Regions from separate parts of the Bradyrhizobium sp. HKCCYLRH3061 genome, predicted to be linked through region 2. Evidence: predicted binding sites of a transcription regulator. Region 2 holds the regulator's gene; each other region holds the start of a gene.
The links. The regulator LexA, encoded in region 2, represses DNA repair genes until DNA is damaged. The targets are predictions, from matches to a motif close to TGTTCNNNNTGTGTTCNG.
Positions count from the first base shown of each region.

Region 1: the regulator LexA is predicted to act here: its motif matches at 2,129-2,146, upstream of recA (recombinase RecA).
Region 3: the regulator LexA is predicted to act here: its motif matches at 2,779-2,796, upstream of ACQR2C_RS16200 (YifB family Mg chelatase-like AAA ATPase).

Region 1 is NZ_JBNPUE010000004.1:242,326-247,245, reverse strand. It holds gene ACQR2C_RS10445 (DUF1835 domain-containing protein) at 1-661, opposite strand, end outside; gene recA (recombinase RecA) at 949-2,037, opposite strand; gene ACQR2C_RS10435 (hypothetical protein) at 2,602-2,895, shown strand; gene ACQR2C_RS10430 (DUF6894 family protein) at 4,164-4,403, shown strand; gene ACQR2C_RS10425 (hypothetical protein) at 4,743-4,920, opposite strand, start outside.
Region 2 is NZ_JBNPUE010000018.1:85,846-90,765, reverse strand. It holds gene ACQR2C_RS25830 (ComEC/Rec2 family competence protein) at 1-1,616, shown strand, start outside; gene ACQR2C_RS25825 (hypothetical protein) at 1,571-1,828, opposite strand; gene ACQR2C_RS25820 (hypothetical protein) at 1,998-2,438, opposite strand; gene lexA (transcriptional repressor LexA) at 2,714-3,412, opposite strand; gene ACQR2C_RS25810 (molybdopterin molybdotransferase MoeA) at 3,618-4,829, opposite strand.
Region 3 is NZ_JBNPUE010000009.1:26,882-31,801, reverse strand. It holds gene ACQR2C_RS16215 (DNA translocase FtsK) at 1-565, shown strand, start outside; gene ACQR2C_RS16210 (outer membrane lipoprotein carrier protein LolA) at 734-1,522, shown strand; gene ACQR2C_RS16205 (DUF2336 domain-containing protein) at 1,542-2,612, opposite strand; gene ACQR2C_RS16200 (YifB family Mg chelatase-like AAA ATPase) at 2,844-4,382, shown strand; gene ACQR2C_RS16195 (hypothetical protein) at 4,482-4,920, shown strand, end outside.

The DNA of each region.
Region 1 (4,920 bases), on a different contig from region 2:
CGAAGGGGTGCTGATAGCCGGCTGACAGCAATTCGAGGATTCGCAGTTCCGATGCTCCCAGGCCCGTGGCAACACCGGGAAGCTCATCGAGCATCTCCTGCACGCAGCGGCGAAGCTGCGGCAGTGCACTGAGATCCTGCTTCAACAGATCGAACCAGGCTTGCGGCGTCGGCGTCCGAAACGCCTGCCATGCCAGATGGCCCAGGTCGAGATGCTCACGCGCGAGCGCCACGCCGGCAATGGTCCGGCCGGCGGGTTGTCTGGCCAAGGCGTCGAAGACTGGCGCATCGAGGTGTCGCAACACGATCTTCGTCGCGATCTCGGCGTAATCGCGCAGATAATCCAAGAGCCAGATCAGCACCAACTGATCGTTCGGACGGGTCCCCATCCACAGTTCGACGCTATCGCAACGGTCGACAAGTTCGAGAAAACTCTGACTCCGCCCGCCGACCGCCATGAAGTCGACGCGCGAGGCGAAATCCAACCAATGCCCCCGCTTCCGTCGCACGGTGCGCTGGACGAGATAAGCCGATAATTCGGCATCGGATGGCAGCGGTCCCCACACGAAACGATGGAGAATTGGCACCACCAGGTCGGCAAAGCCGCCCCTCCGAAGCGCTCCAGCGCTGGGATCATCGGCCGCTAAAATCAAACGTGTCATGCTGTTGGCTCCGGCACGACCTGATTGGCTCAAGGCGCTATCAACACGTTCGCAATCGGCTCCCGGCGCCCAGGACCGGCGCCGGAAACGTCGGTGCCGCCGCGCGGATCCGGTCCGCTCGCACGCTTTCGATTATTCGCGCTGAAGATCGTATCCGGCGCTCAGAAACCCGGGCTCACTGCATTGGTCATGCAGCAACGCAGATTTCGGCAGAACACTACACATCTGCAAACGGGCGCCGGAACGTCGGCAACACGACGTCCATGGCACCCGCCGCCGTCGTAGCTCTACTCCTCCGCCGGCTCCTCGCCGTCGGCGTCGCGCTCGGCATTGCCGGCCAGGATCTGCTCGGCGATCAGGCCGGAGTTCTGGCGGATCGCGGCTTCGATCTTGGCGGTCATGTCCGGATTGGTCTTGAGGAACGATTTCGAATTCTCACGTCCCTGCCCGAGACGCTGGCTATCGTAAGAGAACCAGGCGCCGGACTTCTCGACGATGCCGGCCTTGACGCCGAGATCGAGGATCTCGCCCATCTTGGAGACGCCCTCGCCATACATGATGTCGAACTCGACCTGCTTGAACGGCGGCGCCAGCTTGTTCTTCACCACCTTCACACGGGTGGAATTGCCGATCACCTCGTCGCGCTCCTTGATCGCGCCGATGCGGCGGATGTCGAGGCGGACCGAGGCATAGAACTTCAACGCATTGCCGCCGGTGGTGGTCTCCGGCGAGCCGTACATCACACCGATCTTCATGCGAATCTGGTTGATGAAGATCACCATCGTGTTGGACTTGTTGATCGAGGCCGTCAGCTTGCGCAGAGCCTGGCTCATCAGGCGGGCCTGCAGGCCCGGCAGCGACTCGCCCATCTCGCCTTCGAGCTCGGCCTTCGGCACCAGCGCCGCCACCGAGTCGACCACCAGCACGTCGACCGCACCGGAACGCACCAGGGTGTCGCAGATCTCCAGCGCCTGCTCACCCGTATCCGGCTGTGAGATCAGGAGCTCATCGATGTTGACGCCCAGCTTGCGCGCATAGACCGGATCGAGCGCATGCTCGGCATCGATGAAGGCACAGATGCCGCCCTTCTTCTGCGCTTCCGCCACCGTGTGCAGCGCCAGCGTGGTCTTGCCCGAGGATTCCGGACCGTAGATCTCGACGATGCGCCCTTTCGGCAGCCCACCGATCCCCAACGCGATGTCGAGCCCGAGCGAGCCGGTCGACACCGTCTCGACATCCATCGAGCGGTCGTTCTTGCCCAGCTTCATCACCGAGCCCTTGCCGAACTGACGTTCGATCTGGGACAGCGCAGCAGAGAGCGCCTTACTCTTATCCATTGAGGAACCTTCGACGATACGCAGGGCGGTGGCGGACATTGGCGCTCCTTATGGCGGGGATTCGCGAGATGGACAAACGGTTAACGAGGTCGGCCAGCAATCTTGAGGTGAATGTACTCCATCCGTTCTTTGTTCGCAATATGTTCTTCTCGACAATCACGACTCTTCTCTTCGCAAACCCCTGACAACCGCGGGGACACGCCTGCCGCTCGAGGGGCCGGCGCCCAGTGCACCGAGCACCGCCGAGGAAGCGCTGCCCGACGAGCGCGCCCGGAAGCGAAGTCGGACGCCGATGACGGCGACCGCGAGAGGATCCTGGCTCGGCTGAAGGCGGAGGCCATGCGCGCGAGCGGCGCAGCCGCCGACCGGCGATCATGCGAATTACGACCGGCCTGTCCGAGCGCTCCAACCTCGCCTCTCGCGCCAGTGACAGACGCCACTTCAATTATAAGTTGTTATTGTGGTCTCGACCGTGCCCTATCATCCTGCTGGTCCTTCTCTGTGAGCCCCCTACCGCTTCCAATTTTCGGGACCAGCATGACCGGATCCAACAAGGAACAGACCCTCACGCTGTGGCGCCCGGTCGGCCCAAAGGAGTTCGCCTTGATCGCGGCCTCGGGCATGCGGGCGTTTCCGCCGCGCCTTCCGGAGCAGCCGATCTTCTACCCGGTGCTGACCGAGGCCTATGCCGTGAAGATCGCGAGGGACTGGAACGTACCGGCGAGCGGCTGCGGCCATGTGCTGCGCTTCGCGATCCTGCGACGCTTCATCGACGCGTACGAAGTGCATGAGGCCGGCGGCCGAGAGCATCTCGAGTACTGGATTCCCAGCGAAGACCTCGCCGACTTCAATGCCGCGATCGTCGGGCCGATCGAGCTCGTCAAGACTTTTCCTTGAAACTACCAAACTCCTACACGCGTGCGTAGATCGCACGGTCCGTGGTTCTCCTGAGAAGAACGAAGTTCCCTCGCCTCTTCTGCTTTTGTTCGGCTCATCGTGCGTGCAGACGCACGATTTCGATGCAGACGTGCAGCCGCCCTGCACGCGGCGTCCGGCCGCGAAGTTCCGCAGCACGCGGATCCGACCAGCTCGGCGGCCGCCATATGACGAGCGACAGATGAAACGACGAACCTCGGACAACTTCGTGTCGGACCACGCCCGAGGGATGGGTTAGCGTGCCATTCGCGCAAGCTCCTCATGCCGGCCTGAGGAACGGCCTGGACGAGACCCGCGTGACCCGCATCACGCGGCGCCCCCGCGCCCACGACATCTTCAAGCCACAAACCATTGTCATAAACTTTGGGTTGCGTTATATAATCGTGGTTGTCGTACGTCTGAGCAAATTTTTGATCAGCCCCGGATTTGTTTGTTCGTTGCGATGATGGCTGACCCGTATTGTCCGTGATGTATTGTCAGTGATGCGGCGTCGACCGATCCCTTGCAGCCTGCCAGCTCCAACATTTGCAGGCTCCGTCACCCGTAGGCGCACGGCCCTGAAACCATCCGCGCCGAAAGAAAGCCCCGGACGACGTCCGGGGCTTTCGACGTTGATAGCTCCGCTCGGGATGCATCTCCCTCCGTCATTGTCGTGATGTCGGGGAACGGATTGCGGGCGCTGCGCTTCATATCGGCGATGACAAGAGATGACGTGACGTGTCCGTCCTGCAGGGCCGGCCTTCAAAGGATCGAGCTTCACTCGCAGCAAGGCGCCGCGGGAGAGAGGCGTTGTCCGGCCTGCGACGAACTCCTGGAAATGGTCGACGGCGCGACGCAGATTGCCTACCGACTGACAGTCGTGCCGGAACGGATCTTCGACCGCAGCCAAGTGCGTCCCGCGGCGGTTGATCGAGATTGCAACCTTGATCTGACGCAAGGCACGCCGACAGGTTTCGTACTAATTTAATTGTGTCATTGCCGAACTGCCCTTGCTGGGAAGCTACGACGTTGACGCCGAGCCTCGGACCGCGGCGGTCCGAGGCTCATTCGTCGGCCTTCGCTGTGCCCGGTTGCGCCGCACATCACCAACGGCAATCAGCCTAACCGAAGCGAACAGCGCGACCGACCGTATTTTACCGGAATTGATCCGAGTGGGTTTTGCGCTTCCATTTGTGGTGCGTACATCAAACCCAGCGGCCTGGGGCGGTCAGGGCTCACCGGTTTTGGCAATGCCGCTCTATTTCTTTCGTATCCGCAACGGCCACTTCTCAGGCGCGTCCGAGTATGGGACCGAGTGCGCCGACCGCAACGCAGCCTGGAAAGAGATGACCACCGTCTGCGCCGACATGGCCAGCAGCATCTCGCGCAAGCTCGCCGAAAACTCCGAATGGCAGATGGAGCTGCTCGACGAGGCACGGCAGCCGGTCTTCCGCATCCGGATCGTCGCCGAGTCGCTGGATCAGGCCTGACGGCTCGCCAGACCTCTTGTGGATTGTCACCGACGAGAACCACAACCTCAGCCTGTGGCCGGCGAGGTCGACTGCGCGTCATTTCGGCAGCCGAGCTTGATCGAGATCAAAATGCCTGTCTGCATCCTGGCAGACATTTAAATTTGTATGGGTAATCTGATCTTCAAATGTCCGCGAACGGGGATGAACGTGCAGCATTGGCTGGAAGAGCCGAAGCCAGGCGATCCCACGTGCTCCTATGAAACCGTGGTCTGCAAGGCCTGCACGCGGCTTCATTTCATCAATCGCGACACACGCAAGCTTCTTGGCGAAAAGGAATGAGGCGCTTGCCGGAATCGTTCAATCGGCGCTGGGAAGCCGCCGCATCGTGAACTCGATCGCCCCGTCGGGAAGCTCGCGCCAGCTTTCGACGGCGCTCATGTAGCCGGCCTTGGGATAGCGGGTCAGATAGTCGCGGGCCTTGGCGCGCGCTTGCTCGCGCGGCAGCGTGAACGTGTCGCGAACGTAGCCGTCGCGA
Region 2 (4,920 bases):
CCTCCGGCTTCGTGATGGGCGCGATCACGACGGCGCCGCCGCCCCAGGCCGCCGGCTTCGGCCTGGGCTATGCGGCGGCCATGCAGGGCCTGCGCGACGCGATCGACGCACGCATCCGCGCCCGCCTGTCGGGCGACGAGCGGGCGATTGCCACCGCGCTGCTGACAGGCCGGCGCGACGCCATCACGCCCGATGTCAACGACGCGATGTTCGTCTCCGGTCTCGGCCATGTGCTGTCGATCTCAGGCTATCACATGGCGGTCGTGGCCGGCGTCGTGTTCTTCGCCGTGCGCGCGCTGCTGGCGCTGATCCCAGGCCTTACCGTCAGCCACCCGATCAAGAAATGGGCGGCGGCCGCGGCGCTGGTCGCGGCGGCGTTCTATCTGTTGCTCTCAGGCGCGGAGGTCGCGACCCAGAGATCGTTCTTCATGACGGCCGTGGTGCTGATCGCGGTCATGGTCGACCGCCGCGCCGTCACTTTCCGCACGCTCGCGGTCGCGGCGATGATCGTGCTGATCGCAGCCCCCGAGGCGCTGGTGCATCCGAGCTTCCAGATGTCGTTCGCGGCAACGCTCGGCCTGGTCGCGCTGGTGCAGTTCGGCCTGCCCAGGCTGTTCGCGACGCCGGACAGCTCCACGACGCAGCGCGTCGCGCTGTGGGGCGGGCGCGAGCTTGCGATGCTGCTGCTGGCCTCGCTGATCGCCGGGCTCGCGACCACGCCCTATGCCGCCTTCCATTTCCATCGCGTGACGCCCTATGGCGTGCTCGCCAATCTCGCGGCGATGCCGGTGGTCTCGGCGCTGGTGATGCCGGCCGGCCTGATGGGCTTGCTGGCGGCGCCGTTCGGCCTGGATGGCGTCTGGTGGTCGCTGATGGGCCTCGGCATCGACTGGATGATCGCGGTGACGCGCTGGGTGGCGGCGCTGCCCGGCGCGGTCGGGCGCATCCCGGCCTTCGGCATCGGCTCGCTGATCCTGGCCAGCCTGGGCGTCATCGTGATCGGCCTGCTGCGCACACCCCTGCGCTGGTCGGGCGCCGTGGGGCTCGTGGTGGCCACCGCGTGGGCCGCCACGACGCCGCTGCCCGATGTGCTGATCGCCGGCGATGGGCGCGCGGTGGCGGCGCGCGGCCGTGACGGGCGCCTGCATGTGATGCGCACCGGCAAGGATGTGTTCGCCACCAAGGAGTGGCTCGCGGCCGACGCCGATGCCCGGCTGCCGACGGATCCGTCGCTCGCCGATGGGGTCTCCTGCGACGAGGCGGGCTGCGTGGTCGCGATGGCCGACGGCCGCTTCACCGCCCTGACCCTGCGCGCCGAGGCGCTCGCCGATGATTGCACCCACGCCGCGCTGATCGTCACCGCGCGCGCCGCGCCGTCATCCTGCGCGGCGGCCGTCATCGATCGCGAACGGCTGCGGCAGCAGGGCGCCTTGTTGCTGGTGCAGCAGGGCATAGGCTTCGCCGTGACGCCGGCGCGCGCCGGCGGCACTGACCGCCCATGGTGGCCGGCACCCGCCGAGGCCGGCGCGTTCGACACGACGCTGACGCCGCGTGCGCCGGCCGCGCCGCTTCAGGACGCGACGCCGCCGGAGACCGAGCAGAGCGAGCAGGATTGAGTGCCGGGCAGCTCGAACGTGCCGCGATGATACTCGGTGTCGTCTGGTCCATCGAACAGCGATGGACCTTCGACCAGCGTGAACGCGGCGCCCGGATAGCGTTGCCAGATGGCGACGTCATCAGCCGTGACCGTCAGCCATCCGAACGCAAGCATGTAGCGGCCGGGCTCGGTGATCCGTCCGGCCTTGTTCCAATCGATCTTGTTGACCACGGCGGCAAGCTCCCCCGGCAAACAATGCCGGCCGAGGGATGTCGTTCCTATCCGATGCGATGCCGGACGTTCGCCCGAGAGGACTTTGCGCTTGCAGAACCCAAGTTGACCAAGTCTCCCACCGTCGAAAGCGCGCTCACGACCGACAGAAATGCCGACGCGCAGGCCCTCAGGTGATGCTGATGCGGCGAATCGGTGTGGCATGCGACGTCGGCACGTCCTCGCCGATGTCCGGGCGACGCTCTGCCGGCTGCTTGCTGACCGGCAATTGCAGCACGGTGACGCGCTGGCCCTCGCAGAGCTGGGTCACCAGCACGTGGCGGCCGTCGGCGAACTCGATCGCGTCGTGATGGCGATCGGGAATGTGGGTCTCGATGCTGTTGAACTTTGCGACGCGCTCGCGGATCGTCCGGGTCCAGAGCCAGCGGCTGTCGTAGCGGACGTCCTCGGCGAAGGCCAACTCGGTGCCGGGCATCATGCAGACTGCGACGGTCGGCTCGCTCTCCAGGGCGAAGCCGCGGGTGGCGGTGCCACGGAAGGTCATCGAGATCAACGTCTCGCCGACCTTGGCGGGACGGGACGCAACCGCATGGAGGCTGTAGTCACACATCGGATCGCTCCTCGTTGAGAGATAGCCGACCCACGCTCCCCCCGGACAGGCGCAGGCCTCTATCAGAGTGGACATCGATGGTGATGTTAGCGCGCGCTTCGCGGCAATTCTGCGCTGATCTGCATCGCGTGTGCCCGCGGCCGATCACAAGCGTTTGAGCATGCCGCGCTGCACATCATGAGGTGCATTCGCGCGTGACGTATTTTGCTGGGCAGCCTCCAGCTCGGCGGCGAAAGCGCGTGCGCCCGCCGCCGATCGACCGATCCCATTCGCGATCAGTACTTGCGGTACAGCCCGACCAGCTTGCCTTGGATCTTCACCCGGTTCGGCGGCAGGATGCGCACCTCGTAGGCGGTGTTGGCCGGCTCGAGCGCGATCGATGCGCCGCGACGGCGGAAGCGCTTCAAGGTCGCTTCCTCATCGTCGATCAGCGCCACCACGATGTCGCCGGTGTCGGCGGTCTCGTTGCGCTGGATCAGCGCCATGTCACCGTCGAGGATGCCGGCATCGACCATCGAGTCGCCGCGCACCTCGAGCGCATAGTGATCGCCGTTGCCGAGCATGTCCGCAGGCACGCTGATGGTGTGGCTGCGCGTCTGCAGCGCCTCGATCGGGGTACCGGCGGCGATGCGGCCCATCACCGGCACCGCGACAGGGCGCTCGCCATCGTCCAGCGCGGGAGTGCTGGTGCGCACCTTGCCGAGATTGCCTTCGATCACCGACGGCGTGAAGCCGCGACGGTTGCCCGCGGCCTGCGACAGCTCGGGCAGCTTGATCACCTCGATCGCGCGGGCGCGATTCGGCAGCCGGCGGATGAAGCCGCGCTCCTCGAGCGCCGTGATCAGGCGATGAATGCCGGACTTTGAACGCAGATCGAGCGCATCCTTCATCTCGTCGAAGGACGGCGGCACGCCGGCTTCCTTGAGCCGCTCGTTGATGAACCGCAGAAGTTCGTACTGTTTGCGCGTCAGCATTTCGACCTGGTCCCCGGTTTGTTGTTGTCCGAGTCCAGGAGCTGCGCCTTGAGCACAAGCCGGCTGAGAGCGCCCTGGAGTCGGACCGTCATCGCGTCGCCCGCAACATACTAAAAACAAATCATGAACGGACACTATATGTTCGATGTGTGTTCCGCAATCCTAAAAATATGATGAACGGACCGGGCTTTACCGGGGAAGCGGCTCAGTTCGGCAGGCGCAGGATTTCGCACGGGCTGCCGGCAGGCGCCTTCGGCGCAAACGCCGGCCGGATCACCAGCGCCTGCGACAGCGCGAGATTGCCGAGCAGCGACGAATCCTGCTGCGTCACCGGTGTTGCGACCAGGGTGCCGTCGGCGCGCTCCTTGAGCTGCGCCCGCAGATAGTCCTCGCGCGAATCGTTCGCCCCCAACTCGCGGCCGAGCAGGGCGGTCTCGCGCAGCATCACGGCCTCGTCGCGGCCGAGCAGGTGCCGAATCAGCGGCACCATGAACAGGATGGCGCAGACATAGGACGACACCGGATTGCCGGGCAGTCCGATCACCCTGATGTCGCCGAGCCGTCCGTGCATCATCGGCTTGCCCGGCCGCATCGCGATCTTCCAGAACGCCATTTCGACGCCCTCGGCCTCCAGCGCCTGCTTGACCAGGTCGTGATCGCCGACCGAGGCGCCGCCGGTCGTGATCAGGACGTCGGCCTCGGCCGCGCGGGCGCGCCGGATTCCAGCGACCGTCGCCTCCATCGTATCCGCGGCGATGCCGAGATCGATCGGCGTCGCGCCCTCGCTGCGCACCAGCGCCCGCAGCGCGTAGCCGTTGGAATAGACGATCTGCCCCGGGCCGGGCGTCGAGCCCGGCATCACCAGCTCGTCGCCGGTGGCGAGCAGCGCCACCTTCGGCCGCCGCCGCACCGGCAGCGCCGGATGATTCATGCTGGCCGCCAGGGATAGGTCGCGGTCGCTGAGTCGGCGCCCGGCCTTCAGCAGCACCATGCCCTGGTGGAAGTCGACGCCGGCCGGCCGGATGTGCCGGCCTGTGATCGCGGCCTCGGTGATCACGACATGGCCGTCCTCGGCGATCGTGTCCTCCTGGATCACCACCGCGTCGGCGCCTGCGGGGACAACGCCGCCGGTGAAGATCCGCGCCGCCTCGCCGGGCCCGACCACGCGATCGAACGGCCGTCCCGCCGCGACCTCGCCGATCACCTTCAGCCGCGCCTTGGCCTTGGCTGCGTCGGCCGCGCGCACCGCATAGCCATCCATCGCCGACATCGCCTCGGGCGGCTGCGTCCGCAGCGCCGCGAGGTCGCGGGCCAGGATGCGGTGATAGGCCTCGTCCAGCCCGACCATTTCCTCAGCCAGCGGCTCGGTGCCGGCGAGCACCGCGGACAACGCATCGGAGACCGGCATCAGGGCCATGGGATTACCTTCGGACGAAGACGGGCAGATCGACTGAATCGCCTTCTAACCGAACGCGCACGGGGTGGCCAAGAGCCTAAGCCGCTCCCGG
Region 3 (4,920 bases), on a different contig from region 2:
CGGCCTGCACGTCATCCTGGCGACGCAGCGTCCGTCGGTCGACGTCATCACCGGCACCATCAAGGCGAACTTCCCGACCCGCATCTCCTTCCAGGTGACGTCGAAGATCGACAGCCGCACCATTCTCGGCGAGATGGGCGCCGAGCAGCTGCTCGGCCAGGGCGACATGCTCTACATGGCCGGCGGCGGCCGCATCAGCCGCGTGCACGGCCCGTTCTGCTCCGACGAGGAGGTCGAGAAGGTGGTCAAGCATCTCAAGGCCCAGGGCTCGCCGGAATATCTCGAGGCGGTCACCGCCGAGGAGCCGAGCGAGGAGGATGGCGCCGTGTTCGACGCCACCGGCATGGGCGGCGGTGGCGGCGGCGACGACCTGTTCTCGCAGGCGGTCGCCGTGGTCAAGCGCGACCGCAAGGCCTCCACCAGCTACATTCAACGGCGGCTGCAGATCGGCTATAACAAGGCCGCTTCGCTGATGGAGCGGATGGAACAGGAAGGCATCGTCGGCCAGGCCAACCACGCCGGCAAGCGCGAGATCCTGGTGCCCGAGGAGGAAGGCGGGTTCTGACGGCCCGATGGCCGCAGAAACGCCGCTTCGGTGCCCGATCTTCACGCGATTACGATCACGCTGCCCGGCCGAACCGGGATAGAACGCGTAAAACCTCAGGACGTCGTTTTGAAAAGCTCCTTGTTGAACAGCACGTTTTCGTATCACGCAGCTTGGCGCGGGCGCCGGATCGGCGCCTGGCTGGTCGCCTGCGCCGTGACGACATGCTCCATCGCCGGAGCGTCCGGTCACGCCGCCGCGCAAGGCACGCCGGCTCCGAAATCAGGCCCGAAGAGCGGCTCCCAGCTCAGCGCCTCCGACCAGCAGCGGGCCGGCCAGAGCCCCTCGACCACGCAGACGGCCCCGCCCAATCCGGTCATTCCCGATCCCCGGCGCAACGTGCCGGCCAGCATCTTCACCTCGTTCGACGCCAACCAGAAGGCGCAGGCGGCCAAGGTCAGCGCCTATCTGTCGTCGCTGCAGACGCTGGTCGGGAATTTCGTTCAGGTCGGCCCGGACGGCAGCAAGACCAAGGGTGATTTCTACATCCAGAAGCCCGGCAAGGTCCGCTTCGAATATGACCCGCCGACCCCGATCGACATCATCGCCGACGGCTCCTCGCTGGTGGTGCGCGACCGCAAGCTCGCCACCCAGGACGTCTATCCGCTGTCGCAGACGCCGCTGCGCTATCTCTTGTCCGACCGCATCGACCTGTTGAAGGACACCAACGTGATCGCGGTCGCCGCCGACGACCTCTACGTCACGATCACGATCGAGGAGAAGCAGGCCCTGATCGGCACCAGCCGGCTGATGCTGATGCTCGGCGCCAAGGACGGTCAGCTCAAGCAGTGGACCGTGACCGATCCGCAGGGCTACGACACCACGATTGCCGTCTACAATCTCGATACGACCAAGAAGCTCGACCCGGCGATGTTCAAGATCGACTTCACGGCCTACCCGTCGACCCCGCCGGGCTGACGCCGCTTCCCGCGCTCGCTCAGCGCGATTCGAGCCCGCGCACCTTCCACTGCGCTTCGGACAGCGCAAGCTTCTCGAAGCGCTTGCGCGCCTCCTCGAGGTCATCGGCTGGAAGCGCGTCGCAGCCGGGCCGGTCGCGCAGGATCATCGACGTCGTCGCCCAGCTCAGCCGTGCCGCCTTGCAGGCCAGCAGCAGATCCGTGAGGCGGTCCTCCTCCAGCAGCGTCTCGATCGTCTCGATGGTGACGACGCAGAGCAGCGCCAGCGCCGCGATCACGGCAGGGAAATCGCCGGTGGCACAGAAGCGGTTGACGGCGGAGTCGCCGAGCTTGCCGGTGCGGCTGAGGGCGGCGACCTCAGCCTTGACCTGCTGATAGTCCCAGATCGCGCGCATCGCCGCGCCGGGCGAGCGGGTCGGCGTCGCCTGAAGGGTCGCGCGGGTCGCCGGCGGTGCGGCCTTGATGAAGCGGGCGCGGGCGCCCTCGCTGGCCGCGGCGACGAAGGCCCGCGACAGCTTGGCCGGCAGGTCGGTGCGCAGCGCGAGCTTCTCGGCGAGATCCTCATCGCGCTCGGCGATCTTGAACAGGCTGCGATAGCCATCCTCGGACAGCTTTGCTGTGAGGTTCTGCGCCAGCGCCATGCGCACCGCCGGAAAGCCGCGCGCGATCAGCTGCGTCGTGAGGTTGTCGCCGATGCCCCTGCGGCTGGCGAGCGCGACGAGATGCGCCGGGCTGCCGGTGCGGATGAACTCGGCGAGGTCGCGCTCGGTCAACACCGCCGCCTTGGCCAGCATCGGCCCGGCGACGCGCAATTCGGGGTGGACAGCGAGCATCCGCGCCGTCGCGTAAGGCGCGCGCTCGACGCCGGCGAGCGCCATGCTCAGCTCGGCCAGCAGTTCGGTCGCGACCTGCGGCATCAGCCGGGCAAACATCTGATCGTAGAGATCGAGCTGCTCGGCGGACGCCGGCCGTGGACCGGCCAGGAACAGGCTGGTGGTCCGGCGCAGCATGTCGGTGGCGAGCTCGGACACCGTCCGCGCATCACCGACGGGCGTCTTGGCGGTTGGAGCTGCCGCGGGCGCTGGAGGCATCACACGTCCCTCGTTGGGCGCCTCTCGGCCGTGACGGAGGCGCGGGTCGATCATCGATTGCGGAAGAATGCGAAGGCCGGACTAAAGGGGCGTTAAGCCCAGCGGCCGGAGCTGCAACCTCACGCGGCTGTCGTTAATGGATTGCAGCCGAGCGCGGCAATGATAACGTTCCCGTATTGTTCTTGCGAACAATGCCTGCTTCCGCTAGCCTCACTGCCCGGGAGGGGCATCATGGTCCAGCGCGTTTCCACCGTTGCCTTCGAGGGGATCGAGGCCCGCGCGGTCGACGTGCAGGTCCAGGTCGCGCCCGGACTGCCGGCGTTCGCGATCGTCGGACTGCCGGACAAGGCGGTGTCGGAGGCGCGCGAGCGGGTGCGCTCGGCGCTGATCGCCTCCGGTCTGGCGCTGCCGGCGCGGCGGATCACCGTCAACCTGGCGCCGGCCGACGTGCCGAAGGAAGGCAGCCATTACGATCTGCCGATCGCGCTCGGCCTGATGGCCGCGATCGGCGCCATTCCACCGGATGCGCTCGGCGGATTCACCGTGCTCGGCGAGCTCGGCCTGGACGGCTCGATCGCGCCGGTCGCCGGCGTGCTGCCCGCCGCCATCGGCGCCAATGGCCGCGAGGAAGGCCTGATCTGCCCGGCCGCCTGCGGCGCCGAGGCGGCGTGGGCGAGCCCCGATCTGCAGATCATCGCGGCGACATCGCTGATCCAGATCGCCAACCACTTCAAGGGCACGCAGGTGCTGTCGCGGCCGCAGCCGAAAATCCAGGAGGCGCCCGCGAGCCTGCTCGACCTGCGCGACATCAAGGGCCAGGAGAGCGGCAAGCGCGCGCTCGAGATCGCCGCCGCCGGCGGGCATCATCTGCTGATGATCGGCTCGCCCGGCGCCGGCAAGTCGATGCTGGCGGCGCGGCTGCCGTCGATCCTGCCGCCGCTGTCGCCGGCCGAGCTCTTGGAAGTGTCGATGATCGCCTCGGTCGCCGGCGAGATCGAAGGCGGCGCGCTGACCAACCGGCGGCCGTTCCGCAGCCCGCATCATTCCGCCAGCATGGCGGCGCTGACCGGCGGCGGCCTGCGCGCCCGCCCCGGCGAGATCTCGCTGGCGCATCAGGGCGTGCTGTTTCTCGACGAGCTGCCGGAGTTCGATCCGCGCGTGCTGGATTCGCTGCGCCAACCCTTGGAGAATGGCGAGGTCTCGATCTCGCGCGCCAACCACCGCGTCACCTACCCTGCCCGCTTCATGCTGGTCGCGGCGATGAATCCCTGCCGCTGCGGCAACGCCTTCGAGCCCGGCTACACCTGCAAGCGCGGCCGCATCGACCGCTGCACGGCCGACTACCAGACGCGCATCTCCGGCCCGCTGATGGACCGCATCGATCTGCGCATCGAGGTCCCCGCCGTCACCGCCGCCGACCTCATCCTGCCGCCGTCGAAGGAAGGCTCGGCCGAGGTCGCCGCCCGCGTCGCCGCCGCGCGCGACCTGCAGCGCGCCCGCTATGCCAAGGCCGGCCTGCCGCATATCCGCACCAACGCCGAGGCGCCCGCCGCCGTGCTCGACGAGGTCGCCAGGCTCGACGCCCCCGGCCAGAAGCTCTTACGCGAGGCCGCCGAGACGATGCGGCTGTCGGCGCGGGGCTATCACCGCGTGCTGCGCGTCGCCCGGACGCTCGCCGATCTCGACCACGCCGAGGCGATCGGCCGGCTGCATCTGGCGGAGGCGCTGTCGTATCGCGCGCTGGCGGAGGACAGTCGTCACGCGGCGTGACTGCCCGCCCCTTCAACACTCTGGTAACGACTTCTCTTTACGCTCCGACAACCATAAGGCCCGCGTTTCGTCCTCAGGCCTGCCGCGTCGGTGCGTATCATGTTGCGTTTCAAGGTCATCGTTTCGGCCGTGCCGCTGATCGCGGCCGTGGTCATTGCCAAGGTCGAATTGGCACCCTCCCCGCAGCCCTGCATTGCCGTCGGCGCCGACAGCGCCTCGCTTGGATCGGCGCCGTTCCACGCCGATCTGCATGTCGACTTCACCGACGATCCCGCGCTCGCCACGGTGCGCGTGGCCCTGGCGGACAGTCCGGAGGCGGCCGATGTCGTCGTGGTCGACGATGCGCCCGTGGAAGAGGATCGGGGTTGCGGCATCACGGCCGCCACCCAGGTCGTCGCGATCGCGGCTGATCGCCTTGCGGGTTCGCAGCGGATCTATCTCGCCAGCGATGATGCCGATGGCCGCGCCGACTATCGCATCTACGTCCGCTCCAGCCACACGACGGCCAGGGACGCCGCCGCACTGATCGTCGCGGCCC